Regions from separate parts of the Neobacillus sp. plas4 genome, predicted to be linked through region 2. Evidence: riboswitches for the same ligand, from Rfam matches in the RefSeq annotation. Region 2 holds a riboswitch; the other holds the start of a gene.
The links. Region 2 has a riboswitch for preQ1 ahead of queF (preQ(1) synthase). Riboswitches for the same ligand answer to the same signal wherever they lie in the genome.

Region 1 (15,403 bases), 1.4 Mb from region 2:
ACAACAGCTTAATATAAAATTTGTTGATTATATAACAGAATTAAGAATCGAAGAGAGTAAGCGTTTATTGCATCATACAACCTTAAGGATGTCAGAAATCGCTGAAAGAGTAGGATATTCTGATTTAGCCTATTTTAGTAATAATTTTAAGAGAATAGTGGGATGTTCTCCATCAGAGTATCGCAATATCAAAAGCAAAACGGGTGATGGAAAATTAAATAAGATAAGATGAATCAGAAACTTATATTCTGATTCTTTTTTTGACTGTTTTGGCAAAGATTGTTGTTTTTATTATAGGTTATTAATTTATTATTTTTGTTTAAGCCGCATATCGTTCGGACACCTTGACTCGGAATTTGATCAAGCTTGTCTGAAGTTGCTTCTGGTTCGGACACCTTGACTCGGAATTTGATCAAGCTTGTCTGTTTACTTCTGGTTCGATACATGCCTCTTAGATTCATCAAACCTTTTTAGAAGTAGCCTTTTAATTTAATGGTAAATCGTACAGAAAGCAACAAAGTTTACGAAAACAGCCTTTTTTTAGGCTGTGTTAAAAAGAAGCTTTCTTTAGTAGAGAGGAACTCAATAGATAAATATAACTACAGCATTTGCATAAGAAGGAAGATAGTCATAGGTCTTATTATCTAAATATTCTAAATATAAAAAAACTACAAATATACCTAAAAAAACTCACTACTTGGTCGTCTAATCTTAATTATATATTGAACATAGACATAATTTGTAAACGCATTCAATATAAAAAAGGGGGAAGAAAAATGGCTTCATTATCAAAACAAATTAGAAAATCTTCTAAACTAAGAAAAAAGCTTCTCGCAACCGCACTAACTCTATCATTAGTTGCTCCAGTTATTGGACCACAGGCAATTTTTGCAGATGACCAAGGGTACACAGGTGAAGAAGGAGAAGCTACTCCTTATGCTGGCCGGGGTTCAATTACAACTTATAAAATTCCAAAAGCTGAAGGTCAACCAGAAATTGAAGTAGCAACTCAAGATCTTATTCTTGAAATTAACGGCAAATATTTTAGAGATGCAAATAGAAATAAAAGCTTAGATGGTTACGAAGACTGGAGAAAGCCAGTTTCGGAGCGTGTAGCGGATTTGATTAGTAAAATGACACTTGAGCAAAAAGCTGGATTGATGTATATCACTACTCACACTCCAGTGGCTGATCCAGGAGCAGATGGGAAATTTGTAACCGAAGCAAATGCAAATAATGTTATTAACAAGCAAATGCGCCATGTTATATACCGTCTAACTCAAAACTTAGGCGATATTGCCAATTATAATAACCAAATGCAACAATTAGCAGAGGGTCTAGAATTAGGTATTCCGGTTGTGATTACTTCAAATCCAAGAAACTCTGCCTCAACAGATTATACAAATATTACGAATGTTCAGGATCAACATACTTTCTGGCCAGGAACATTAGGTTTAGCAGCGGCACGGGATGTAGAAGCTGTTGGTGAGTTTGCGGAAATTGCCCGTCAGGAATGGAGAGCTGCTGGTATTCGTAAGGTTTATGGATATATGGCTGACGTTGCAACAGATCCACTTTGGGCACGAATTGAGGAGACATTCGGCGAAGATCCAAAATTAGTTGGTGACATGAATTATGAGATCGTCAGAGGGTTCCAAACTGAAAAACTTGGTACAGACAGTGTAGCTATCACAGTTAAACACTTCCCTGGCGGTGGAGCTCGTGATGATGGACAAGATCCTCACTTTGCAAACGGCAGCTTTAACATTTACCCTACTGAAGGAAGCATGGAAAAGTATCACATTCCACCTTTCCAGAGAGCGATTGAAGCTGGTGTAGCATCGGTAATGCCTTATTACGCATATCCAAGTAACGATAGTGCTGATCAAGGTTTAGAACCGTATAGTGAAACTCAGCAATTTGAAGAAGTTGGTATGACTCTAAATAAAGGAATCATAGATTACTTACGTGAAGGTCTTGGTTTCCAAGGATATATTAACTCTGACTCGGGTGCAGTTGCGGGTAGCGCATGGGGCTTCCTAGTTGATGAAGATGGAAATCCAATTCCTAATGCACAAAAAGTAGCCAAAGCATTAAATGCAGGAACCAATATTATTTCAGGTGGTGCAAATCCAGAGTATGTAATTGAGGCAATTAACAAAGGTTTAGTAAATGTATCAAAAGTTGACGAATCCATTACGTATACGCTATCAGAAATGATGACACTAGGTTTATTTGAAGACCCATATGTAAATCCTGCTGAAGCTATTGCTGCTGCGAACAATGAAGAACACAGAGCATTAGCATATGAAGCACATCAAAAGTCAGTCGTTCTCATGCGTAATGATAAAATCGATGGTGGTAAAAAACTATTACCATTAACGAATGGAAAGTTAAAAGATGTTAAACTATATGTTGAAGGATTTATTGGAGTTGCTCCAGGAAGAAATAATCCAAATCCTCAAAAAACTATTAATGAAGAATCAGCAAAACAAACTGCTGCATTTAATGCGGACTTAAAGAAAATGCTCAAAGAAAAATTCCCTAACATTACGTTAGTAGATAGTGTTGATCAAGCAACTCATGCATATTTATATATTAAACCAACTCAATCTAACTGGGATAATAACCCACGTATTGATGTTAATGAAACAACAGGTATTCTTGAATTAGATCGAATCATTGAAATTCAAAAAGCTGTTCCAACAATTACTGCGGTAAACTTTACTAACCAATGGTTAATTAACGAACTTGAACCAAATGCTGCTGCATTAATTGGTACTTTTGGTACTCTGCAAGAGGCAGTATTTGATGTAATCACTGGAAAATTCAAACCTGCAGGAAAACTTCCATTCGCTATTCCAGCTAGTGCAGAAGCGGTAGAAAAGGAAGTCGGAGATGTTCCAAGCTTTGCACCTGAAGAATATGCAGATTTCGAATATGTAAATAAAAATGGTGACAAATATGAATACGGATTTGGTCTTTCTTACAGCGATGGCAACAACGGAAAAGCTGTTGGTAAACCTGACCATGCCGGTGAAAACGTAAAAAAATAGTTCAAAACTATAGTTTGAATCCAAAAAGAGATGCTGCTTCATTCCCTGAAGCAGCATCTCTTTTATCTATATCCTTTTTTCGAAATTAACTCGTTTATTAATAAAATATATTATTGGCATACCCACCGCCATGACAACAAATTCTCCTGCTGCTACAGTGAGCCAGGTAAAGAAGAATGGCAATTCAAATGCCAAGTTTAATTCAAAGGCGATAATAAACATCGTGAAGGTGAATACTACCGTATTGAGCACCATTCTGGTCCAAATTCCTTTGATAAAACGTGCGGATAGGATGGTAATGGTCAAGGCAATTACCGATTGTCCGACACCGAAAATGAGGTCATAGGCAACCATTGGTGAAAAGAATAGGTTGCTAAAAAATACACCCAAAACGATTCCGAAGATGTATTTTTTATTGAAAACGACTAGATGGTTAAACATTTCGGATACACGAAATTGCACATTTGTGAAGCCGAAGGGTGCGATTAATCCGGATACAGCAATATATAAAGCTGCCAAAATCGCGTTTACGACAAGTGTTTTTAATTTCATATTCAATTATCTCCTTAGTTTTTTTACGTGGGAGGTTCTCGAACCACGTTTTATTGACAAAATACTATACTAGTATATATCATTCTACTAGTCAACAAGAAGTTATAAGTTTATCCTCATTTAATAAATTATGTTAGTAAAGTATATTTTATGTAAAAATTCTGGATAAATTTTCCCCTTTTGTGCATTCTAAAAGGTAAAAAAGGATTTGTGATCGATGGATTTTAGAAGGAAGCTTTTGCTGGTTATCATGATATTGCCGTGGATGACGGTACCATTCCTTGGAAGGCAGGCATTAAAAAGATTTTCCCTTACTTCACTGTTTATTGGCATTTTATTTGGGGGGCAGTGTGTTTATGCTCACCGAAAGAGCTGGTGGAGAGTTTATCCAAAAATATTCCCGAATTCAATGGCGGAAATACCATTTATCGCAGGACCTTTTTTTGTAGGAGCAATATGGATCCTAAAATATACATATGGTAAATTTCTGCGTTATACGTTCCTTAATCTTGGAGTAGATTTTTTTCATGTCTATATTTTTGTCGCTTGGTTAAAAAAGTTAGGCGTTGTATCTCTGATTAAATTGAAAGAATATCAAGCTCTACTTTTATTAACAGCCAATGCCGTCGTTATGTATGGATTTCAATGGCTGATAGACAGCAAAGTAGCACCTAATAAAACGAAATCACTGCTTACAAGAATCTTTTCGTAACTTATTATCGATAGGAAGCTCAAAACATTATGATTTGCTACTATTTTAAAAAATAATTTAATACTTCAGAATACCCCCATTGAAGACTTCGTGCTATTATATTTCTAATGAAAACATAACTATGGTTGAATAATATTCAGAATATTAATAAAGTAAAGTGAGAGGGGGGACTGGATGAAACCGATTATTGTTTTTGATGATGTATCTTTTTCATATAAGATCAATGAAAACTCTGCTGTTGATGTTTTAAAAAATGTCTCTTTTTCCATTTTCCCAGGTGAATATTTAGCGATTATTGGTCATAACGGATCTGGTAAGTCAACGTTATCCAAGCATTTTAATGGGCTATTGACACCGGCTTCGGGCGATGTTTGGGTGCAAGGCTATAATACCAAAGACGAAAGCAAAAAGCTCGCTATTCGTAAAGGTGTTGGTATGGTGTTTCAGCATCCAGATAATCAAATTGTTGCGACCATCGTGGAGGAAGACGTAGCCTTTGGGTTAGAAAATACTGGAGTACCAAGGGCAGAGATGAAACAAAGAATTGATGAAGCGTTAGAGGTTGTAAAAATGTCTGAATTCCGAAAAAGACCACCGCACCACCTATCTGGAGGACAAAAGCAAAGAGTGGCTATTGCGGGAGTGCTCGCGATGAAACCGGATTGCATCGTATTTGATGAGTCTACAAGCATGCTCGATACGTTTGGCAGAAATGAAGTCCTTCAGGCGATACGGCAGCTGAATAAGATGGGAATGACGATTATTACCGTAACCCATCGCATGTCCGAGGCAGCGGAAGCAGACCGGATTATTGTGGTCGAAGATGGTAAAATTGTAATGGACGGTAAACCTCGTGATATTTTTAAACATAAACAAGTACTTATGGATCTGCAGCTTGATGTACCAGCCGTTAACCAGATGGCTGAAAAGGTCCATCAGCAAATTTCATCTTTTTCAAATGAGTTAATCCAAGAAGATGAACTGATTAAAGAAGTAAATAGAGTATCACAAGCAAGGAGCAGGGAGATGGTTTGATGCCTGGAAAGCCAATGATAGAGATAGAAAATCTAGGTCATACTTACATGAAAGGAACTCCGATGGAGCATAAGGCTCTAAAGGGGACAAGTATGGTCGTCAATGAAGGGGAATGCATTGCGATTATAGGGCATACCGGATCAGGGAAATCCACCTTAATTCAGCATTTTAATGGTCTAATCCGTCCTGATTCAGGGAAAGTCATCATTGATGGAGTAGATTTATCGAAAAAACGATTTGATATAAAAGCGTTAAGAAGAAAGGTTGGCCTTGTTTTTCAAAATCCTGAGGACCAAATATTTGAGAAGTTGATTGGTGATGACATTGCCTATGGACCGTTTAAGCTTGGTTTGCCCTTGAAGGAAGTAAGGGAACGAGTTAAATGGGCGATGGAAATGGTCGGCCTGAATTTTGATGAAATGAAGGACAGGCAAACATTTGCCTTAAGCGGAGGGCAGAAACGTAAAGTAGCACTCGCTGGAATCTTAGCGTTAAAGCCTAAGATTTTGGTTCTTGATGAACCGACAGCTGGCCTTGATCCAAGGTCTCGAAATGAGTTGTTGGATAAAATAAAATCCTTAAATAAAATCGAAAACTTAACGGTTATCTTCGTTTCACACAATATGGAAGAAGTCGCTTATTTAGCAGACAGAGTTTATGTAATGGCAAATGGTAAGGATGTGCTATCAGGGACGCCAGAGGAAATTTTTACTGACAAGGATAACCTTCAGCGATATCAAATTGGAACACCTGAAACGGTACAGGTATTATATCGGTTAAAAGACTTGGGTTACCATGTAGACACTGCTGCTTTTACGGTCTCAGAAGCAGCAAACGAAATTGTAAAGGTTCTCACCAATGGTGGAGAGGTGGAGAATCATGGCTAGTGAATTTGAACTATCACGAAATATTACTATTGGTCAATACGTTCCGACGGGTTCCTTTATCCATCGGCTGGACCCGAGAATAAAGCTATTCGTGTTCACCATTCTGGTTTTAGCCATAGCTCTCAATACTAGTTATTTGGGAAATGCTTTCGGTCTGCTATTATCTATTTATTTATTCTGGGCATCCAAAATACCAATCAGTTATGGCTTATCAGGTATCAAGCCGGCTATTCCCTTTATCATTCTATTAGCTGTCCTGCAGCTGATCTTCCAAGGAAATGTTTTTTCTGGCGGAACAGTATTCTTTGAATATGGATTTATCTTGATTACGAGTGAGAGTATTCGTTTGGTGATTGTTTCAGCCGTACGGTTTGTGGAAATTATTTTACTAAGCAGTGTTCTTACATTATCAACTTCAACGACGGAGTTAACCCATGCCATTCAAAGTCTCTTAAGCCCTTTGAAAAAGGTGAAGTTTCCTGTCCATGAAATTTCATTAATTATTACCATTGCAATTCGGTTTGTTCCAACATTTGCGATTGAAATGGAAAAAATGATGAAGGCACAAGCATCCAGAGGAGCAGATTTCGGTTCCGGTGAATGGTGGAGAATCATTCAAAGGACAAAGGATATGTTTCCGATTATTATCCCTTTATTTACGATTGCGTTATCCAGAGCAGAGGATCTCATCTTAGCCATGGAATCCCGCTGCTATACACCCGGGAATGATAGAAGTGCCTATTCGGTTTACAAAGCACTTGGACGAGATTATATTATATTAATTTTTGGGATACTAGTATCTTTACTATTACTATTTTATCCATTTCCATATTAGATAAATTTTAAGGGGAGAAAGAGAATGAAGGGTTCATTAACGGTTAGAAATATTGTTATTGCTGGTGTCCTTGGAGCGATTGCTATTCTTTTAGGGGTAACCCGTATTGGATATATTCCTGTCCCTACGGCGGCTGGAAATGCCACCATCATGCATATTCCTGCTATTATTGGGGGGATTATGCAAGGACCAGTTGTGGGTGCAATTGTTGGACTAATATTTGGTGTTTCATCTTTCTTAAATGCAACGGTGCCCTTATTTAAGGATCCATTAGTTGCCATACTGCCGCGGCTTTTTATTGGGGTTATTGCATGGCTTGTGTACGTTGGGATTCGCAAGAAAAGCGAGTATCTTGCCATTGGTGCCGCAGCATTTTTAGGAACTTTAACAAATACGGCACTCGTTTTAACAATGGCTGTCGTGAGAGGTTATATGGCGGCCGGGGTAGCTTGGACGGTTGCCCTTACCAGTGGGATTCCTGAAGCCATCGTAGGTACAATTGTGACACTAGCTGTCGTCTTGGCATGGAAACAAATTGGTAAACGGAAAAAATCTAGAATTTCAGAGGATTTATAATCCAGTATTCTTTCCGTGTTTTACCGTTTTGTAGATTAATGAATTGCATCCTTTTTTAAATCATTCTTCTGGTATAAGGATGTCATTGCTACTAGCGGTGAAAAATTATAAAACTTTTTAAGGGTCTAACCTGTCACTTTTGGACGTGAGTACAGGTTAGCCCTTTTTTAATGAGTATTTTAATGCTAAAATATCTTCAATCTTGAGAAGACGTTAAATGAACGATAAATGGGGAATAGTATGTTACATCATGTTGAGATATATGTATCAAGCCTTCCTAGAAGTATCGAATTTTGGGGCTGGTTGTTACCTAAATTAGGATACGAACAATTTCAAAAATGGGAGTCCGGCATTAGCTGGAAATACCGGGAAACCTATCTTGTCTTTGTACAAGCCGAAGAAAGATTTTTGGACATTCCCTATCATCGCTGCAGAGTAGGGCTTAACCATCTTGCATTTCATGCTAGGTCTAAGGAACATGTTAATGAAATAACCGAGATATTAAGAGAGAAAGGAATCCCAATTTTATATCAAAACAAGCATCCATACGCGGGAGGAAACGAGTATTACGCTGTTTATTTTGAAGATCCAGATCGTATCAAAGTAGAACTAGTAGCACCAAGCGAAAATTAAAAAAAGTGTGATATAAATCACGAAAAACCGTCGCACTTATCTTTATAATCTAAAGAAAGCAATGAATTAAAGAGGTGTGGGTATGGAATATAATTTTAAATCACTTTATAGTGAAATCGGCGGGCAGGAAACCATTGATAAACTTGTAGCTGCTTTTTACCCTAGGGTATATGCGGATCCTGAATTAAGACCGTTGTTCGAAGGGGATATGGAGGAAATTATGAGGAAGCAACGAATGTTTCTTCCGCAATTTCTAGGTGGTCCTGCTCTGTATAGCCAGGAATTCGGTCCTCCCGCCATGAGACATCGTCATCTTCCTTTTGAGGTTACTCCAAGAAGAGCACAATGCTGGCTTCGCTGTATGAAGGAAGCCTTTCAAGAGATTGGCCTTTATGATCAACCAGCAGGGCTCGCTTTTTATGATCGGTTAACGCAGGTAGCTGGAATAATGGTTAATAGTCCGGATAAAGAATAGAGTAAAAAGGGTGACCCAAAAACTTGGTCACCCTTTTTTCTGAGCGACGAATTACTAAAGTACTTTGAATAGACCTCTATGGTCAATTTAGGTTTTCGAGAAATGGTGTTTTTCTCGATTACTTATTTAATATTGTAAATGCAGGTTGAGGACAAATCGTTGCGGGCCGCCAGAAGGATTAGTCCTTAATAAGGGGTCTTGAGAACAAATCGTTGCGAGCCGCCAGAAGGATTAGTCTTTAATAGGGGGTCTTGAGGACAAATCGTTGCGAGCCGCCAGAAGGATTAGTCCTTAATAGGGGGTCTTGAGGACAAATCGTTGCGAGCCGCTAGAAGGATTAGGACAAATCAGTGCGATCCACCTATATAATACGCAGTGAATTAATTTATAAACAAAATCGTGACTGTCATTATTTTCTCGACAGCCTATAAAAAGGGTGACCAAAAAACTTGGTCACCCTTTTTTGTTAATAAAACCCTAGCTTCTTAAAAAACCTCCTTCTGAATTCAATACCTGTCCTGTAATCCATTGACCTTCTTCGCTTGCAAGGAATGCAACTAGGCTAGCAGCGTCTTCAGGAATTCCAATTCGTCCTAAAGGGAATTTTGGCATCAATGCATGCTTTATTTCTTCATTCATCCAACCAGTATCCGTTGGACCAGGGTTTACTGCATTTACAGTTATACCAAGAGGGGCAAGCTCAGCGGATAAGGTAAGAGTAAAGGCAGAAATAGCCCCCTTAGTTGCTGCATATGCCAATTCACCTATCATTGGTCCAAGTGCTTGCCCGGATGTAAGATTAATAATTCTGCCATTTGCTTTTTGGGATTGTCTAAAACGACGTGCAAATTCAACTGATAATAGAAAGGTGGCTCTCATATTTACAGCATAATGATCATCAAGGGTTTTAGCGTCTAAATTCAAAAAACCATCTCTTGTTGAATGTGCTGCATTATTAACGAGAATGGCAGGAGAACCTAGTTCAGCAGTAACATCATCCAGCAACTTATATGGTGCACTTGGATCAGACAAATCGACTTCTAAGCTTCCACAACGAATACCATATTCTCTGATGCTGTCTTTAAAGTGTTTTACCCAATCGGTACTAGAACCCCAATGAGAAAAGAATATATCTACTCTTTCAGAAGCTAATTTTTTGCAAATAGCTGCTCCAATCCCATTTTCATTACTGACTCCTGTAATTAATGCAATATTGCCATTTAGATTATAGATAAAAATACCTCCCTTAAAGTCTGATGATTATAGGTGCGGATAGTTAAATTTAGTTGCGCATGGCTAAATTTAGTTGCGGATGTCTTGAATTTAGTTGCGGATGTCTAGAATTTAGTTGCGCATGGCTAAATTTAGTTGCGGATGACTGAATTTAGTTGCGCATAGCTAAATTTGGTTTCGGATGCATGATTTTAATGTGGATAGCTTGAAAAAAAAGCACATCAGACTCTATTGATGTGCTTTTTTAGTATTTTTATTTTTTCAATTTAGCCCAGGTTGCATCAAGTGCTTTCATGGCTTCTTCTTTTGTTTTTTGGCCGCCTACATATGCTTGCAGGGTTGCACCAAATTCTTGACCTGCTCCATCAGGATACTTCATAAACTGCCATTGGTAGGCTTTTCCTTCTTTTGAATATTTAAGAAGGTCCGCACCTAGAGCACCAATATCTTCTGGGGCTGCTTCAATTGTTTTAAAGGCTGGAATGTATTTAAATTCCTTCGTCAATGCTGTTTTACCTTCTTCAGATGTAACCATCCAGTTTAAGAAATCTTTGGCAGCTTCTTTGTCTGCTTCCGGTGCTTTGTTATAGATAACCCAGTTGCTTGGTACATCAATCATTAATTTATCTGATTGAGCTGGGTCATCACTAAGTGCTAATGGAATGAAACCAACTTCTAGGTTTGGATCTAATTTATCTAGCATTGGCTGAATCCAGTTACCTTGCTGAATCATTGCCGCTTCACCTGTAGCAAATAGTGTTACTTGAGTGTTGTAGTCTGTGGTTAAAGGATTTTTGTTGCCGTATTTCATTGTTAAATCTAATAGCTTAAAGAAATTATCGAATTCTTTATTTCCTTCTATTTTAGCAGTGCCTTCATTTAAACCTTTGATAAAAGAATCTGGATCTTCTTGGTATGCGAATGGAACATTCATCCCGTGATTAGCTAATACCCACCATTCAGCATATCCAATTGAGAATGGTGTAATGCCTGCTGCATCAAGCTGTTTCGCAGCTTCCTCTAACTCAGAAAATGTCGTTGGAAGTTTCGTAATCCCGGCTTTTTTAAATAACTCTTTATTGTATGCAAAACCATATCCCTCCATATTAAAAGGCATACCGTATACTTTTCCATCGATTGTCATTCCATCTAAAGTACCTTCAAAGGTATCCTTTATCCAAGGCTGGTCAGATAAATCTTCAAATTTATCTTGCCATACTAGAGCTCCTTGGTCACCGTCATTTGTAAAAATATCAGGTGCTTGATTAGATGCGAATTTAGCTTTCAGAGCTGCAGAACCATCCGCACCGCCGCCTACTGTTTCAATATTAAACGTCACGTTTGGATTTTGTTTTGTATATTCATCAGTTAAAGCTTTTAACTGGTCGGCAATTTCAACTTTCCCTTGGAAGATATCAACTACTACTTTATCGTCCTTACCACCGCTGCTTTTTTTATCTCCAGATGTACTGTCACTAGAACATGCGCCTAAAAGTAGTGAAGCGGATAGTAAACCTGCAACGATTGAATACTTTTTGAATGCCATTTGGTTTTCCCCCTAGAATAATAATGATATATTTTTATATCTCTGCTGTCTGTTATTTAAGACAGCAAAAAGGTGTTCCCCGAACAAATTACTTAATAGAACCGCTGGTAATTCCTTGGATAATGTGTTTTTGCATACTAAAGAAGAAGATTAATAATGGGATAATTCCGATTACTAATGCTGCAAGTGCTAAATCCCATTGCTTTGTATACTGCCCAAAGAAGAAGAAAGTTGCCAATGGAATCGTTCTTAACTCTGGATTTTGAAGCACTAAGGATGGTAATAAGAAGTCATTCCAAATCCATAAGCTGTTTAAGATAACAATGGTGACCGTAATTGGTTTTAATAATGGAAAAACAATTCTCCAGAACACGCCAAACCGTGAACAGCCGTCAATAATGGCAGCTTCTTCAAGCTCTAACGGAATTCCTTTGATAAAACCGTGATACAAGAAGATCGTCATTCCAGAGCCAAAGCCAAGGTACATAAAGATAAGTCCCCATAAGCTGTTTAAAAGTCCCAAGTTCCCCGCCGTTTTTATAAGCGGAATCATAATCGATTGGAATGGAATGATCATCGCAGCAACGAATGTCATGAAAATGATATTGCTGATTTTCTTTTTGGTTCGAACGAGCATATACGCAGCCATCGAACAAAAGATTACGAGAACGATATTACTGCCAATGGTAATGATTAATGAATTTTTAAATACGGTTAAAAACTCTAATTTTTCGAATGCGTTTACATAGTTATCAAACATTAACACTTTAGGCAAGGCCGATGTGTTGGTTAAAATCTCAGCAAATGGTTTCAAGGAGTTTGAAAACACATAATAGAATGGGACTAAGAAAATAAGACCGAGCAGGATTGCAAGGATTTCAACAATAGATGTTCTCCATGTGTACCTGTTGCCCATTAGGATTCAACCTCCCTTTTCTTAGAAATCGTAACTTGAAGAATGGTAATCGCTGCTACAATAATGAAGAAAATTAATGCTTTTGCCTCACCAATCCCGTAGCGGTTATTAACGAACGCTTCTGTATAAATGTTAAGCGCCAGCATTTCTGTTGACTTAAATGGACCACCGTTTGTCAATGACAGGTTTGCATCAAAGACTTTAAAGGATGATGCGGTGGTTAAAAATAAACAAATGGTTACGGCTGGTGCAACAAGCGGCATTGTGATATGACGAAGGACTTGGAAGCGATTCGCTCCGTCAATTCTTGCTGCTTCGATTAACTCCTGCGGTACGTTCTGGAGGGCAGCGATATAGATAATCATAATGTAACCTGCACCCTGCCAAACACTGACGATAACGATTCCCCAAAATGCAGTCTTGGCATCCCCTAACCATGCTAGCTCAAAAAGAGGGATCCCCGTTAACTCACCAATGGAAGCAAAACCTTTTACAAAAATAAACTGCCAGATAAATCCTAAAATCAATCCACCAATTAAGTTAGGCATGAAGAACACAGTACGTAAAACGTTCTTAGTTTTTAACTTCTGCGCTACTAGTAAGGCCAATCCAAACCCGATAAGGTTTGTTAAGATAATGGCAACGACTGTATATTTTGTCGTAAGAATGAAGGACTGTTGAAATTGCTTGTCCTCGGTAAATAAGTATTTGAAATTATCCAGACCCACCCATTTGACCGAACCTGTAACTCCGTTCCAATCGGTAAAGGCATAATAAATGCCTGTAAAGAAAGGGATTAAAACAATAAGGATAAAAGCTAATAAAACAGGTCCTACAAATAAAGTAAATAACCCTGCTTCCTTCCATTTCTTCTTATTCAGAAAAGAAACAGACTCAGCTGCTTTCGTATTTTTCTGATTTGCGAGGGCCGCCCCCTTAACTGTATCCAGCTTACTTTCGTTATTCATTCCCTGCACCTCCATACCCTTATTTTAGTGATTGCAAAAAAATATGAAATGGCTTACATTGACCACTAGGGTGGAAAATATTGAACAGGTCAAAATGTTGCACGATGAAAGAGAGCTAAATGTTGTGCTACAATGTTCTAAAAAATGACACAAGGGGGAAAGGTTCGTAACCGTGATGAAATGAGATGGGGTATAAGAAAAAAGCTAATCTTCTTTTTATTGTTGGCAACAGTTCTCCCTTTTGGGACGGCCATTACCGTAACTTATTTTTATACAACGAAGTCACTTAATGATCGGTCTGTAACATTGAATCATGATTTGATGTTAAAAGGTCAGGAAGAGCTATCCGTATATTTGGATGATGTTGCCCAAATGTCATCTGTCCTATATCGGTACACTCCTTTTATTAATGTGATGCGTAATGGGGTCTCCTCGAACTTAGTTGTAAATCAAGAAGAAGTCCGCAGGGTGCTAGCTTATTTGTTTAATTCACGTCCGGAAATTGAACAAATGCATTTATATATTCATGAAGACAAGGAGTCCTACACCAACTATCATTCAAGAATCAGCGGCAGGGCAAAGTATGAGAATATATTTTCCCACCCCTACTATGGACGGTTAACCGCAGTTGATGGTTATTCTCTTATTGAACCTCCGCATGAGATTTATAGTTATAACAATATATCCGTTATTCCTAATTCTCAAAAGGTCAATGTTTTAAGCTTCCACAATGTGATTCAGGATGTACCATTAGCAGATGTATTAGGGTTTTTATCAATCGATATCAATCTTTCTAAAATTAGTGCAATAGCCGATCGATTATATACGAAAGACGTCGAAGATCTTTATATTATGAATGAAAAGGGAATGATTATTTACTCTTCCAATGAAAATGAAATTGGAATGGAAAATAAAGAAAAGTGGTTTGAGCAAGTGAAAAAGGAGCCGGAAGGCGGGAAAAGCCTTGAGTGGAAGGATGATCATTTTTCCGGCGTCATCGTTTACGGGAAATTTACGGATTCGTTTAAGGACTGGTCAATTGTGAAAAGAATCCCATACGATGTGCTTTATCAAGGAGCTAGAGAAACTGCCCTAATTAACATTTTAATTGGATTTGCTACACTCGTATTTGCAATGCTCGGGACCATGTTTGTTTCCTTTAAGCTTACAGCTCCTATAAAAGTGTTAATTGGCAATATGAAAAAAGTCGAGAAAGGTGAATTGAAGGCAGATTTCGATTCATTAGGTACCGACGAAATCGGAATGCTTGGAAGGCATTTTAAACTAATGCTTGCGAAAATGGATGAGTTGATTGAGAGTGAGTATAAATTGGAGATAGAAAATAAGGCGTCACAGCTGCGGGTGCTGCAATCGCAAATCAATCCTCATTTCCTATATAACGCCCTTCAATCAATAGGAACGTTAGCGCTCAAGTCGAATGCGGTCCCTGTGTATTCCTTGCTGACATCGTTATCGAATATTATGAGATACAGTATGAATATGAAGGACGATATTGTTTCATTTGGATCAGAGCTGAACCATGTGAAATCCTACCTATCCTTACAAAAACAGCGATTTGACGAGCAGTTTGAATTTAAACTGAATATCGAGGAAGAAGTCAAAGAGATACATGTTCCGAAAATGATTTTACAGCCCATCGTAGAAAATTGTTTTAAGCATGGATTTGATCAGCGCATAGAAAATGCATGGATTGAAATTGAGGCCCTTTTTGAGAATGACAATAGAGTTGTTATCCATGTGAAGGATAATGGGATTGGTCCAAGTAATGATCAACTTGAAAAAATCCGCCAGGAACTGTTTCATGGTAATTCAAAGACAGACAAGCAAAGAGAATCAATAGGGTTAAAAAATATTTATGATCGTTTGCAGATTTATTATCACAATCAGGCAAACCTGATAATTAACCGGAATGAGGAAGGTGGTTTTACGGTAACCATCCAAATTCCAAAGGAAATGCC
Region 2 (15,403 bases):
GGAATGAAACAGAGGGTTTCCATTGCAAGAGCCTTAGTAATGGAGCCTGACATCCTGTTAATGGACGAGCCGTTCTCGGCGCTTGATGAGCAGACAAGAATGGTGCTTCATAAAGAGCTGCTTGATATTTGGCGGAAGACAAAAGTTACGATCTTCTTTATCACTCACAATATAAGAGAGGCAGTTCTTTTATCCGAGGAAGTCGTTGTTTTTGCAACCCGGCCAGGTCGAATTAAAGAAATCATTTCGGTACCAACGATGAAGGACGGAGTTACACCGGATAGTGTGACAGTGAATACGGAACAAAGAATTTTATCCATATTACAGGAAGAAATTGAAAAAGTGCTGAAGGAGGAAATGGGTGATGACTACAGCTTTAAGACGGATCATCTTCATCGCGGCGATAGCGGTGATATGGGAAGTCACATCTAGATTTTCCAGCCTTCCAGATTTTATGTTCCCAAGCCTGACGCAAGTACTCGACACACTTTTTAATGGCTTAATAAGTGGTCAAATTACGCTGGCTATAGGTATAAGTATGGGGCGTATCCTCCTCGGATTTACGATTGCAATTGTTGTCGGGTTGATATTAGGGTACTTTATCTGGCGCTATAAACTGGTCGAAGATACACTTGGTTTTGTGGTAACGGCTCTTCAATCGATTCCAAGTATTGTATGGTTCCCACTAGCTATCATTTGGTTTGGTTTAAATGATTTTTCGATTCTTTTTATTGTTACAATCGGTGCAACGTGGACCATGACAGTTAACGCAACAAGCGGATTCAAGAATGTACCTCAGCTTTATCAGCGAGTTGCCAAGGTTTATGGTTCAAGTGGTTTTCATTTCCTTCGGACTGTAATCCTTCCAGCATCCATTCCGCAAATAATTTCAGGGCTGCGGATTGCCTGGGCATTCTCATGGCGTGCTTTAATGGCCGGAGAACTTCTTGGCGGCGGCGGCGGACTTGGCCAGCTGCTTGAAATGGGTCGTTCACTCGGTCAAATGGATTTAGTTATTTCGGTCATGATTATCATTGCGATTATCGGTACAATTGTCGATAATGTCGTTTTTTCAAGGCTTGAACGGAATGTAGAAGTAAAATGGGGTATTCGAAAAAGAGCTTAAAAAAATTATAAAGCCAGGGGAGAAAAAAATGTTTAAAAAATCTATGCTTTATCTATTAGTCACAGTTTTATTTATTGGACTGCTAAGCGGTTGTGCCCAATCCTCGAAAGAAGATGAAGGAAAAGGTAATGGAGGAGAGGCAAAGACCGTTAAGATTGGTTATTTTCCAAATCTAACGCATATCGCAACGATTGTAGCACTTGAACAAGGTTATTTTGAAGAAGCCTTTGGGAAAGATGTAGCGATTGAAACCAAAACCGTAGCGAATGGCGGATTATTTATGGAAGCAATGGCTACAAAAGCGATTGATGTTGGTACAGTTGGACCAGGTCCATTGCTTAACTTTTATGTGAAAAATAAGGAATATCACCTTATTTCTGGTGCTGTGAATGGTGGAGCTGTCCTAGTTGCTGCTGAACACAGCGGCATAGAAAAGCTTGAAGATTTAGATGGTAAAAAAGTAGCCATCCCGGTTATTGGAAGCACGCAGGATGTTATGCTGCGAAAAGCGTTAAAAGAGGCTAACTTAAAAGCGAAGACGAGTGGTGGTACAGTAGATTTATTTGCTGCAGCACCAGCTGATACAGCTTCTTTATTTATCCAAAAGCAAGTAGACGCAGCAGCAACACAGGAACCATGGGGTTATGTAATTGAAAACCAAGCAAACGGAAAATTGCTTCTTGATTGGGATGAATTTGCTTGGGGCAAGGAATCTACCAATACAGTGGTTGCAGCAAGAGCAGACTTCTTGAAAAACAAAGACTTATCACAGAAATATCTTGACGCTCACAAAAAGTCAGTACAATTCATTCAAGACAATCCAGAAGAAGCAAAAGAAATTGTCATCAAGCACTTAAAAGATCTTACAGGGAAAGAATTAAATAAAGATGAAGTAGACGCAGCGTTCTCACGTCTTGCTGTAACAACAGAGGTAAATGAAAAGGTGATTCAGGAAATGGCAGACATCAGCAAAGAGGCTGGCTATATTCCAAGCAACGATATAAAAGGCATGATAGACTTATCATTACTTAAGTAATTTGAAAGGTTTTGGACTCAATTACGAGTTCAAAACCTTTTTTTAAGGTAGAATAAGGGATGAAATACATAGAGGGAGGATTGGTAAGTTTGAAATCAACGATTACATGGCAAGGGGATATGGCTTTTTCTGGTACAACACCATCCGGGCATGAATTAAGAATGGATGCAGCGCCAGAGATTGGCGGACAAAATAGCGGAGCAAGACCAACAGAGCTGCTCCTGTATTCCCTAGCCGGTTGTACAGGAATCGATATTGTAATGATCTTGAAAAAAATGCGTTTAGAGTTAACAGGATTTAAGATGGAAATAGAGGGAACTCGAGCAGACACAGAACCAAAGAAATTTACTGATTTTCATGTCCACTATTCAGTTGAAGGGGACCTGCCGGTAGAAAAAGTAGTCCGTGCTATCCAATTATCCAAAGACAAATACTGTTCTGTATCCCATTCATTAAGTGCTAATATCGCAGCAAGTTATTCGATTAATGGGATTAAGGGAGATCAAACTTTATAAGAAAAAAGGATTCAGCTTTTTGCTGGATCCTTTATCTTTGTGTAATGATCATAAAACACTTTAAAAAGTCGTTCATCTCCGCCGCGGTCGGGATGAAGTGCTTTTAATAATTTTTTGTATTCTTTCTTAATGATTTCTGGATCCTCATTTGAATCAAGACCTACTAGAGAGGCCAAAGTAAGGGGAGGCGAGTCCGATAAAGTATACTCCGCTTTAAGCATTTTTTTTAGTGATCGATTCTTTGCTTGTTCAATTCGAATAGACGTTTTTAATTGTTCAATTTCCTCTTTGAATGTTTGATTCTCCTTAAAGGTTTTTTCCCATTGATGAAAATCTACACCGAATTTCTTTGTTTTGTCCTCAATTTTCTTTTCCAAAATAAACGAAGCTAAATCGACTGGATGAATTGAGTATTCAAGGTTTAGGTGCTTGGTCCTTCTTGCCTTAAGTTTACCATCGAGAATCCAGCGGATAACAACCTGTTCACTATCTGTAATTCCCGTAGCTCTAAGCTGTTCAGTTACCTCTTTAATATTTAACATATGATCATCTCATTCTTTCATTCGTCTACTAAACTACTCATTCAATGTAACATATGAAAAACCTTCAAACATTTACAAGACTATTTAATTTTCATTACAAATAAAAAACCTTGGCGTGTCAGCCAAGGGAGAGGAAATTAACGATTATCAACTTTTTCTGGATACAGGTCATGGTTCATTAAACGGAAATGAGCCATTTCTTCGTATTTGGTACCCGGTTTGCCATAGTTACACCAAGGATCAATGGAGATACCGCCACGTGGAGTGAATTTCCCCCAAACCTCAATATAGCGTGGGTCCAGCAATTTAATTAAGTCGTTCATGATGATATTGACACAATCTTCGTGGAAATCACCGTGATTGCGGAAGCTAAATAAATATAGTTTTAGAGATTTACTTTCGACAATTTTTTGATTGGGAATATATGAAATGTACATTGTTGCAAAATCCGGCTGATGGGTAAGCGGACATAAACTAGTAAACTCCGGACAATTAAATTTCACGAAATAATCACGATCCGGGTGAAGATTATCGACTGCTTCCAAAACCTCAGGTGCATATTCAAACGAGTATTTAGTATTTTGATTTCCTAATAGTGTTAAATCTTTTAAGCCTTCTTCGTGGCTGCGTCCTGACATAAAGAAACCTCCAAGTCAAAATTTATGGTCTAGGAAGCTCAAGCAATCAATCTATAACTACTAATTGGATAAAGAACAAAAAAACCATGTCCGGTATGGACATGGCATAGAGTCATGTATCCATAGTTTTTTATAGAGGGTATCGGCTATGAACCTCTCCCGTTCAAGTACGGGTATTATCTTCTACATATATTAAAGGAGACTGGCAGAAACGTCAAATGAAAAATTAAATACCCAATATTCGTTTCTATTATGGTATTATACTAACAGTATAAATCAATAGAGGTTCTAGCACCCCTCGTTAAAAAAACTAAGATGAAGCGGTACTTCTATCTTGGGGTACGGCTTTTTCTATTTTGGAAGGAGTTTCCTTAAACATGTTAAAAGATGAAAAAGCCATTGTCGTATTTAGCGGCGGGCAGGACAGCACTACTTGTTTATTTTGGGCATTACAACAATTTAAAGAGGTGGAAGCTGTCACTTTCGACTACAATCAACGGCATAGTTTAGAGATTGAATGTGCCAAAAATATAGCTTATGAACTCGGTGTAAGACACCATATCTTAGATATGTCTTTATTGAATCAGCTAGCACCCAATGCTTTAACACGTTCAAATATTGAAGTTAAAGACGGTGAAAATGGTGAACTTCCTTCAACGTTTGTTCCGGGAAGAAACCTTTTATTCTTAACCTTTGCCGGCGTATTAGCACGTCAGGTTGGTGCAAAGCATTTAGTGACAGGTGTGTGCGAAACAGATTTCAGCGGCTATCCAGATTGCCGTGATATTTTTATCAAATCGCTTAATGTTACCTTAAACCTATCCATGGATGATAACTTTGTGATTCACACTCCTCTGATGTGGTTAAATAAAGCAGAAACATGGGCCTTAGCCGATGAATTAGAAGCGTTTGAATTTGTACGCGAAAAAACATTAACCTGCTATAATGGCGTAATTTCCGACGGCTGCGGGGAATGCCCGGCATGTGTATTAAGAAAACGCGGACTCGATGACTTTCTAAATAGGAGGTTTTAAGACATGTATGGCTTTAGAATCGTCGATAAACTACAAAAAATTGATGAAGATATTCAGCTTAATGAGCTCAAATATCATAATAAGCGCGTATTAGTCAGTAAAGAATTTACCTTTGACGCGGCCCACCATCTACATTGCTATGAAGGCAAATGCAAGAACCTACATGGCCACACCTATAAAGTAATCTTCGGAATCAGTGGTTTTGTGGATGAAAGAGGCTTAATGATGGATTTCGGAGATATTAAGGAAATTTGGAAAAATGAAATTGAAATTCACCTCGATCATCGTTATCTAAATGAAACGTTACCGCTGATGAATACCACGGCTGAAAATATCGTCGTCTGGATTTATGAAAAAATGAAAGAAGCCTTAACGAAAGAGGACCGACAGGATCAATTCTTTGGTGCTAGAGTAGAATTTGTCCGCTTGTTTGAGACACCTTCCAGCTATGCAGAGGCGAGAAGGGAGTGGATGGAAGAATGAGTACGATTATTCCAGTTTTAGAAATCTTTGGCCCCACGATTCAAGGCGAGGGGATGGTTATTGGCCAAGTCACGATGTTTGTCCGAACTGCTGGCTGTGATTATTCCTGCAGCTGGTGTGATTCAGCCTTCACATGGGATGGCAGTGGCAAAGACGATATCAGACAAATGACTGCCGAAGAAATCTGGGCAGAGTTAAAGCGCATTGGCGGAGATAATTTCTCCTTTGTGACTATATCAGGTGGGAACCCAGCACTATTAAAAAACTTAGATTCATTCATTGATTTATTAAAAGAAAAGCAGATAAAAATAGGAATTGAAACACAGGGAAGCAGATGGCAGGATTGGTTTCTGAGTATCGACGAACTCACCATTTCTCCTAAGCCTCCAAGTTCTACGATGAAGACGAATTTTGAAATATTAGATTCAATTTTTGAAAATTTGGATGAAAACCAGTTTGAAAAGAATGTTAGTATGAAAGTTGTTATCTTTGATGAAGCTGATCTGGAATACGCTAAAATGGTTCATAAAAGATATGAAGGTATTCCATTCTATCTGCAGGTTGGCAACGATGATATCACGAATGGCAATAATCAAGAATTAATTCAAAAGCTTCTATTAAAATATGAGTGGTTGGTCAATTGTGTCGTATCTGACCCACACTTTAACAATGTCAAAGTATTACCTCAATTACATGCTCTGCTTTGGGGTAATAAACGCGGTGTATAATAGCATAAGCCAAACAACATTAATGAAGAGAGAAAAAAACTCGCTTCTCGCGAGTTTTCTTCTTCTTAAACCCATCTTATTTAGGTTTTGCAGACAGTGAAGAAATGGCAGATTCATTGAAACCTTTAACAAGGAGCCATACTGCTAAAATCATTTCATTCGCTGCTACCGGTATCGCAAAAATAGCACCCCAAAAAGAAATTTGAGGGAATACACCGAACATGACCAACAACGCGCAGATAAAAACAAGAGTTGCTCCCGTAATACCCAAGATTGATATAAACCTGGGTACGAGTTTGGATTTATAGAATATATAACTGTACATCAGTGTATTGATTCCTAGCATGAAAAGGGGACCAAGCATAAATGTCCAATCATGTACTGCTTTTAATACAGTCCCAGAAGCTTGAAAAGCGGAGGTATCGTATGTGCCTGCCGCTACAAATTCACGGCTTAAGGTCAATAGTGAAAGTACGCTGATTACACCAACCGTAATGATAACACCTTCAAGAAATCTGAAACAAACATGCCAAAGAGCGATTGTTTCATTATACTTTCTTAAAATTGGAAACATGGTAGTAGCAGTACCAACCACTGAAACGACAAGAATTAACTCCATAACCGCTCCTAGTATCACCTGATTGGCGTGTTCAGCACCCTTAAGTAAATAGTCGGGATCTTTAAGGATTGGATTGTATAAATTAAGACCTATTACCGCTGTAAATGCTGCAAGTAAAAACAGTATTCCGACCATTTTTGCTGCTTTTTTGTTTGAATTCATATGGTTATCCCCTTTTTAAAATAAATTCAAAACAATCATAAATCCTATAGATTACTATTGTTGTCCCCATAATAGAAAACCTCTTCCAACGGTAAGTTAAAGGCGTGAGCAATACGAAAGGCCAGTTCTAGCGAGGGGGAGTAGTTTCCCTTTTCAAGTGCGACAATGGTTTGTCTTGTTACGCCCACCTTGTCAGCCAATTGCTGCTGAGTCATTTCATTATGATTGAATCGTAATTTACGGATATGATTGCCAACAAGACTTTTGCCCATCTTACACTCCTCTCCGATAGTGATAAAATTTTGTAAGTGATCCGGTTAAATCGGAAATGAATCCTGAGATGATTAGGATAATAAACATCCCCTGTGACTGCTGATAGATAATAAGCGATCCCATTGCAAGTAGAAAGCCGATGATAAACACAAAAAAAGAATTTCGATTCGCTTTCAAGTCAACTAACTTATCCAGTTCATCCGCAAAGCCAGGTTCCTTTTCTTTGCTGGTAATTCGATAGATGATCGTAAATATAATACTAATCATGATATGCGCGACGATTGAAAACACTAGAAGAATGAGGACGAAGGAACCCCAATAGCGAAAGGTTTCCGGCGACTCTAGACTTCCTGGGTACCGCGGGTACATGTACAAGCAATACGTTCCGAAAATGAGTATCGCACTGATAAATGATACAATGCATTTCTTTTCTTGATAGGTCAAGGTATACACCTCCTGTATGGTCACTTTTACACTTGGTAAAATATTATATGCACCATGTAAAGAAAAGTTGACATGAAGTAATGTGAAGATTACATAAATAGAGGAAACATGAATTTAAAAGCAAAAGAAAAGCCTATTCGATGTGATTTCATCACCTAATAGGCTTTTCCTTTTGATTTAACCTTTTTCTTTTAAAAATCCATCTTAAAGCAGGGGGAACAGCAAAAAAGATGAAGAGGAGACGGAATAACTGAAATCCGGTGACCATCGCTAAATCGGCCCGGATCTCATGTGCGAGAACCGCCATTTGATCGGCTCCTCCAGGTGATAAGCTTAAGAAACTTGTAGAAGGTGTAATCTCATAATAATGTATAAGCAGCATGCTTAGACCTAATGAAAATAAGACCATAACGAACCCGCTGCCAAACGCTAGGATCAATATTTTTGTTTTATGTTGTAGTTGTTCTGGTTTTAGCAATAAGCCTAGATAGCCGCCGATCATAAATTGCGAAAGGTCTAACATAAAGTCTGGAAGATGAGGTCCTGGTAGTCCGGATAGAGTCAGTATAGCTGTCCCTATGATGGGACCTAATAAAAAAGGTGTTGGAGATTTAATCTTTTTTCCTATGAAAGCGCAAATCACACAAACTGCTGCAAACAATAGGAGCGTTGGAGAAAGTGGAGCTTGATCCACCATATCAGCTACATCAATAGTTGATGGTGATGTATTTTTAAAAAACGGTCCATAAATTAGAAAGGGAACAAGAAAAATAATCATTATCACCCGCGTCACTTGAAGAAAGGTGACGATGGTAATATTGATTCCCTTTACCTCTTCGGAAAAGGTAATCATTTGTGTAAGTCCCCCAGGAATGCTTCCTACAAGGATGGTAGGATAATCAACGCCTGAAAGCTTGGAAACGAAAAAGGCTATTCCGGCACAAAAAGCAATTAAAATAACGGTTAAAAGCAGCATGATCGGAAGTTTTACCCCAATTTGGATGACAGCCTCTTTTGTAAATGACAAACCGATTGCATAACCCAAAATAATCAAGCCAGTATCGCGTATCTGAACCGGCCAGTAAACCTTGATGGTACTAAACCTCGAACCAATTAGGACAGCCGTCATTGGACCAAGCAGCCATGGAATGGGAATAGATATAAAAGTAAACACTATGCCGCCTAAAAGGGCAAGGAACAATGTAATCAAAAAACGTATTTTATTATCCTCAAGATTCATTACCAATTGAACGCCCTCTAACGTCTTTTCTATCATCATATCAAATATTAGTTTTGATCACACCACTTACTTGTCCATTAAAATAAATACAATTACTTTTCTTTTATTAAGTAAAGATGAAAATTGGTTTAAGAGTTGGTAAATTTTCCTAAAATCGACACAAAATCCAAAAGCAGCGGTTTAAAATCGAATGGGTAATAAACAAGACTGGTAAATATTTCTGGAGGTGACATGGTATGAAGAATATTCTTCGAACCGCTGTCCAACAACGAAGGCAAATGCTTATAGATAAACTCCTTAAAAAGGGTGTGTTTAAAAAAGATGATCGACATCTGTATGAATGGACGTTGAGTGATCTAGAGGAAGAGTACAAGTTTTTCGAGGCTAATCATGATGCAACAACAAAAGAAAAGGACCAAGCGAATCAACCTATACTATAGATTGTTTGCGACTCTGTATAGTTGTAGGGTTTAGGATTGGTATAATAAATAGCTGCTCCTCACAGTTCCCCGCTTCTTTACCATTCAAAAGTAAGACTTATTTCATATTGACTAAAATGATTTTCGTCTTAAAATTAAGCAATATGTAAATGTTTATTTTTAGAAGGTAGGTATAGACGTGGGACGAATGGAAAGACGACAGCAAAGTAAGGCGTCTAAACAATGGGATTGGGGTAAGTTTTTATCAATGGGTTTAGTGAGGAAATTAATGATAGCAGGAATCATTGCTGTGTTAGCTTGTTTCCTCATCGTGAATATCTTTATTTGGAGTAGTGATGTCAGCAAATTGAATAAACCGGCACCTCAGCCGACGATTATTTATGATCAAAATGGGGAGATTGCTAGTAAGATATCCAATTCCAGTATTGAAGGAGTCAGCATAAACCAAATTCCGATGGAAGTAATCCATGCGGTGGTTGCTACAGAAGATCAACTTTTTTATAAACATAATGGGATTAATTATTTTGCGATTATGAAGGCTTTTGTTAAAAATACAATTTCAGGTGATATCGTAGCAGGCGGTAGTACGGTCACACAACAGTTAGCAAAGAATGCGTTTTTGACACATGAACGCACGTATACACGAAAGATAAAAGAGCTAATCATTACGAAAAAAATTGAACGCACCTACTCTAAAGATGAGATTATGGAGCGGTACTTAAATCAGATCTATTTTGGAGAGGGAGCATGGGGGATTCAGCGTGCAGCAAAAACTTACTTTGGCAAAGACGCAAGTGAATTAACCTTAAGTGAATCAGCTATGCTGGCCGGATTAATTAAAGCTCCTTCCATCCTTTCTCCCTTTAAGAATATGGAAAAGGCAGTGGAACGTCGAGACCTTGTCTTTTCCTTGATGGAACAGGAAGGGTACATTAGTCAAAATGATGTAGATAATGCGAAACAACAGGAAATCGTATTGCAGTCAGAAAAGGTGGATGACGATTATCATGGCAGCTATCCATACTATGTAGATCACATTATTGTTGAGGCAATGAAGAAATTTGAGCTGACAAAGAATGAAATTCTTTCTGGTGGACTTCATATTTTTACAGAATTAAATCCGACGATTCAAAAAGCAGCTGAAGAGGTTTATCAAAATGAAAATCTATTCCCAGCGAGTCAACCGGATCAGCTGCTCCAAAGTGGAGCTATTTTTATTAACCCTGAAAATGGCGGGATTCAAGCACTTGTTGGCGGCAGAGGCGAACATACTTTATTAGGGTTTAACCGCGCCACACAATTAATTAGACAGCCTGGTTCAACGATGAAGCCTTTGGCGGTGTATACGCCGGCACTGGAACAAGGCTATGAAGTCTTTGACCTGTTAGAGGATAGACCGCTTAATATAGGTGGATATCAGCCAAAGAACTATGATCATCAATACCGGGGTCAAGTGACGATGTATTCTGCGGTGGTGAACTCATACAATGTACCTCCAGTTTGGCTTTTAAATGAAATCGGATTGGAACAGGGTACGAAGGCAGTTGAGCGATTCGGGATACCGCTAAAAGAAGAGGACCATTCACTTGGAATTGCACTCGGAGGGATGAATGAGGGAACCTCCCCACTAAGCATGGCACAAGCCTACACTGCATTTGCGAATGATGGGGAAATGGCAGAAGCACATGCGATAAATAAAATTGAAGATGCAGAAGGAAAGGTAATTGCAAAATGGAAGGATAAAACGACGAAAGTGACAGATCCGGAAGTTGCTCAAAAAATAACGTTCATGCTTAAAGGTGTGGTCGATGAAGGTACTGGGAAAAAGGCTTACCTAGATGGTATTGATATCGCTGGTAAAACAGGTTCAACCCAGCTTCCGTTTGCGAACGAAAGTGGTACAAAGGATCATTGGTTTGTCGGTTACACCCCGAATATTGTTGGTGCTGTTTGGCTGGGCTATGATCAAACAGATGAAAATCACTATTTGTCAACATCAAGCAGTGGTACGACTCCGGTCATTTTTAAAGAAATAGTTTCTAAGTCAAAATCGATCCTAACGGATGAAAAATTTGATTTGTCAGGCGTTGAGAAAAAATATAAAAGCGAACTTAAGAGGCTAAAAGAAAAAGAAGAAAAAGAGGAAAAAGCAAGAAAAGATAGAGAAGAAAAGGCAAAGAAAGATAGAGAAAAGGAAAAGAAAAAGGAAAACAAAAATAAAGGCAAGGGAAATAAAGAAAAAAGTAAAAAGGATAAAGACAAAGATGAAAAAAATGAAGATGACGAAGACGAAGAAGAAGATGAATAATGGAAGGGAAAGCTCGTATCTAACTTAAGATACGAGCTTTTTTTAGGGGTTAGAAGGGATTTATTGATTTGTAGCGAAAAATGGATAGTATAAGTTATTTATAAAGGAGAATGATTGTAAATGTTTGTATTCAAAGCCATTGACCACATTCTACTAGCTGCACCAAAGGGAAGTGAGGATCGTGCACGTAAGTTTTTTATTGATATTTTAGGTTTTGAAGAAATGGAAAAACCAGAGGAATTGAAAAAGCGCGGCGGGGCATGGTTTCGGAACGGTAATACGCAAATTCATATCGGTGTGGAGGATCCATTTTCTCCAGCAAAAAAGGCACATCCAGCCTTTGAGGTGGAAAATATCGAAGCATTGAAAAAACATCTAATTGCTAAAGGTGTTGAAGTAATTGAGGATCATAACCTTCCGGGGGCAAATCGATTTTATACAGCCGACCCTTTTGGGAACCGCATTGAAATCTTAGAGTGGATCTAAATTTTGTGAAATTCATGACTCTAAGTGAAAAAAATAAAAAAATTTTTTAGGAACTCCAACCTTTCCGGCGATCTGATTTTAATTTTCTTAGGAATGATTTTTGTACCAATCAAATATTTTATCTTGAGAGCCTTCAAAAATGGAGGGGATAAGTTGAAGATTGAATACCAACATATCTTTGGACTGCCAAGAAAGATTGTCTGGAAGTACATCAAGGATGAAAAGGTTTTGAGAAACACTATTCCTAACTGCAAGTCACTCGTCCAAGTCGCAAACGGATTTTATCAAGCCCAAGTTGATATCCAATTAGGTCCGCTTAAGGATGTTTTTGAACTCGAGGTCAAATTAGAGAAAGAAAAATCACCTGCTTTCTGTCATGTGTTTTTTAAAGGAAAAGGAAATCTAGGTGAGTTTACTGGAAAAGCAGATGTTATTTTAAACGATCATCAAGGCGGCACTAAAGTCAACATTCATTCCGATGTAGAAATAACTGGTGCGCTGGCTGGGGCTGCACAGCGAGTCTTAAATGGCGGAGCAAATAAAGGAGTTGAGAAATTTTTATACAGCTTAGAGAAAGAAATCAAGAAAAATCTTTATCTTATCAGAAAAGGACGTAATCGCTAATAGGATTAAGAAGAGCAACGCTAAAAAGTCGTTGCTCTCATCTTTTCATATCAATCATGCTCGGGATAATTGGCAAATTGTTTTATGCCTATAATCCATTCCTTAAAACTACCATATTTATTGGAGTCAAATCCAAAGTGTTCCTTTATGAAACGAATGGACTCTTTTTCTTTTTCATGAACAATTCCGTCAGAATAGACAAGGCGTAGAATTTCGATTAGGACTATATTTTTAGAGCGTTCATTTTTGAATATCTTCAAAATATCGTCGATGTCTAACCCTCTTACTGAATAATCCCCAAGTTCCATTTCTTTTTGATATTTTTTAATCACTGGATTTTCAAATATTGAATAATTTCCATCTACTTTTGCAATCAAGACTGCTAATTCAAGAAATGCCTCTTTCTCCTCTTGTTGAAGCTGTGCTAAGAACATAAATAATAGCTCCTTTACAACTATATTCTATTAATATTGGTTTTCACATGTACTATTAGTCATAGTACCAATAATAAATGACAATTGTCCATTCTAAATAGGATAAAAAAGGAAATGTTGGCTTTATAGAGAATATCTATTATCATTTAAGACCTTTATTGTTAGTATTCATTATATATTAACTTACGAAGGAGTAGTAAACGATGATTAAAACCTTACATATTTTAAATGGACAATCCATGTTTAATTATTTTAAAAGAACAAATTTTCTCGGTGATGAAACGATGATTCCTTTTAACGAAGCAATGTGTTTTGGTGAAATTAAGGGAGAGATATTTTCTCAGGAGTTTATAATAACACGTGCGAAGGTTCATCAAGTGAGCAAAGAAGAATATATGGACATAAGTATTAACCCTTTGCAACCACTCGTTAATGGTGATTTTTCCACCATCGAATTATGGTTTGATGAAGATATGTTCTGCCAAATCAATGTGCTTACCATCCTTGCTTGGCTCGACAAAACGGGGCATAAGAAGCCCGTTAAACTCCATTTAACAGGGGATAAGTTTGAAAGTATTGAAGAGTACACACTTTATGCTGCCGGTTTTTATGAGCTCTACAATCAAGTTATGATTTATAAAAAAATTCCCACTTCTATCCATCCAATTCACTTAGCAAAAGGGATTGAACGATATATAACCTATCTAAATGATGAAAGTGATCTAATCCAATATATTAAAAAGGATCAAAATATCCCAGAAAATGAACTTGTAATTGCGTTAATAAATAATTTTGGTGAGTATGGGCTGGGTGACACCCAATACCTCAAGATCATCAGAACAGTGCGCAAATTAGATTCATAGCGGCATTTTTCTAATTGTACCAAGGACACGGCCCTCTTTTTTTACCTTCATTTTCTCCTTTATAGATACCATTCTGTATATATTTTCTAAGGATGAAAAAACTAATGGGTAAATAAGGTTAAGGGGATTACATATGGATTTATTAAAACCAATCAACATAAGTGCATCTAAATTAAGTCCTGAATACCCGTTCACTGCCGTCGAAATGGGGAAGTTATGGGCTACTTATGTAGGGAATAGTATGTCTAATCAGATATTGAAGTATTTTCTTCAACATGTAGAAGATGAGCACATTAAAACATTACTTGAAAATGGATTGAATTTAACGGTTGATTTCATGACTACAATTGAAAAGTTTTTCACAAAGGAAAATTTTCCAATTCCGATAGGATATACAGATGAGGATGTCAATTTAGGAGCACCTAGATTATTTGAAGATCAATTTTATGTACATTACTTGAAATATGCTTCTAAAGCGGGACTAAGTTTATATGCAATTGCCATTCCAATTGTGATGAGAGAAGATATCCGCGAATTTTTCATCCATTGCAATACGTGTACTACCTTCCTTTTAGGCCAAATTAACAATGTTTTAATTGAAAAAGGGTTCATTATGATGCCTCCGAATATTCCCGTGCCAAGTAAGGTTGATTTTATCCAGAAGGAGAATTATTTGAATGGGTTTTTCGGTGATGTTCGAGAAATGCACGCACTAGAAATCATTCATCTTTATGATAATATTGAAAACAACATCACCAGTAAAGCACTTTTGATTGCGTTTAGTCAGGTTTCCAAAAAGGAAAAGGTGCGAAATTACTTTTTAAGAGGTAAAGAAATAACGGATAAGGAAGTGCAGCGTTTCCAAGATAAACTTCATAAGGAAAATTTGCCGTTCCCGTCACAAATTGATCATCTAGTGACAACTTCCACATTTTCACCATTTTCAGATAAAATAATGGTTTTTCATAAAGTTGATATGTTTTCAATAAAGATGCGTGCATTTGGTAACTCGATGTCAGTGAATGGAAGAAGAGACCTCGGGTTGGCATATATGAAATCACTAGCAGAGGTTTCATTATTTGTAGAAGATGGGGCAAATATTCTCATTGAAAACGGCTGGATGGAACAGCCGCCCAAAGCAGTTGACCGAGAGTATTTGGCTTCAAAATAGCCCAGAAGCAGACGAAAGCTACGCATGAGACCTAGTAAAGTCTCATGCGTTACGTATGTGATTGATAAAACGTTTTACGTCAAAAAATTTTTATAAAGAACATCGCATTTTGTCAATTAATCCTGTCGATATTTGATGATGGAAATGATTATCATGAATTCGCTTTCATTTGATAGAATCTAGTTATTGTTGAACAAGGGGCGAATAGAGTTGAAGAATGATTTGGTAGTTAAAATT

Region 1: another riboswitch for preQ1. It lies ahead of AC2TFD_RS04955 (QueT transporter family protein); the one in region 2 lies ahead of queF (preQ(1) synthase).

The regions. Positions count from the first base shown of each region.
Region 1 covers NZ_CM170152.1:984,746-1,000,148, forward strand. The annotation lists gene AC2TFD_RS04945 (response regulator transcription factor) at 1-232, shown strand, start outside; gene AC2TFD_RS04950 (glycoside hydrolase family 3 protein) at 777-3,056, shown strand; gene AC2TFD_RS04955 (QueT transporter family protein) at 3,123-3,608, opposite strand; PreQ1 riboswitch class I at 3,617-3,661, opposite strand; gene AC2TFD_RS04960 (hypothetical protein) at 3,826-4,320, shown strand; gene AC2TFD_RS04965 (energy-coupling factor transporter ATPase) at 4,495-5,355, shown strand; gene AC2TFD_RS04970 (energy-coupling factor transporter ATPase) at 5,355-6,242, shown strand; gene AC2TFD_RS04975 (energy-coupling factor transporter transmembrane component T family protein) at 6,235-7,077, shown strand; gene AC2TFD_RS04980 (ECF transporter S component) at 7,102-7,653, shown strand; gene AC2TFD_RS04985 (VOC family protein) at 7,882-8,286, shown strand; gene AC2TFD_RS04990 (globin domain-containing protein) at 8,369-8,761, shown strand; gene AC2TFD_RS04995 (SDR family oxidoreductase) at 9,239-9,994, opposite strand; gene AC2TFD_RS05000 (ABC transporter substrate-binding protein) at 10,248-11,540, opposite strand; gene AC2TFD_RS05005 (carbohydrate ABC transporter permease) at 11,629-12,456, opposite strand; gene AC2TFD_RS05010 (carbohydrate ABC transporter permease) at 12,456-13,424, opposite strand; gene AC2TFD_RS05015 (sensor histidine kinase) at 13,569-15,403, shown strand, end outside.
Region 2 covers NZ_CM170152.1:2,406,714-2,422,116, forward strand. The annotation lists gene AC2TFD_RS11980 (ABC transporter ATP-binding protein) at 1-432, shown strand, start outside; gene AC2TFD_RS11985 (ABC transporter permease) at 365-1,126, shown strand; gene AC2TFD_RS11990 (aliphatic sulfonate ABC transporter substrate-binding protein) at 1,155-2,162, shown strand; gene AC2TFD_RS11995 (OsmC family protein) at 2,252-2,677, shown strand; gene AC2TFD_RS12000 (J domain-containing protein) at 2,689-3,219, opposite strand; gene queF (preQ(1) synthase) at 3,357-3,857, opposite strand; PreQ1 riboswitch class I at 3,974-4,020, opposite strand; gene queC (7-cyano-7-deazaguanine synthase QueC) at 4,235-4,891, shown strand; gene queD (6-carboxytetrahydropterin synthase QueD) at 4,895-5,374, shown strand; gene queE (7-carboxy-7-deazaguanine synthase QueE) at 5,371-6,102, shown strand; gene AC2TFD_RS12025 (DUF4386 domain-containing protein) at 6,179-6,883, opposite strand; gene AC2TFD_RS12030 (helix-turn-helix transcriptional regulator) at 6,928-7,155, opposite strand; gene AC2TFD_RS12035 (hypothetical protein) at 7,157-7,600, opposite strand; gene AC2TFD_RS12040 (AbrB family transcriptional regulator) at 7,752-8,840, opposite strand; gene AC2TFD_RS12045 (Fur-regulated basic protein FbpA) at 9,077-9,280, shown strand; gene AC2TFD_RS12050 (transglycosylase domain-containing protein) at 9,468-11,588, shown strand; gene AC2TFD_RS12055 (VOC family protein) at 11,709-12,074, shown strand; gene AC2TFD_RS12060 (SRPBCC family protein) at 12,228-12,698, shown strand; gene AC2TFD_RS12065 (hypothetical protein) at 12,749-13,132, opposite strand; gene AC2TFD_RS12070 (AraC family transcriptional regulator) at 13,336-13,995, shown strand; gene AC2TFD_RS12075 (DUF3231 family protein) at 14,129-15,166, shown strand; gene AC2TFD_RS12080 (Spo0E family sporulation regulatory protein-aspartic acid phosphatase) at 15,377-15,403, shown strand, end outside.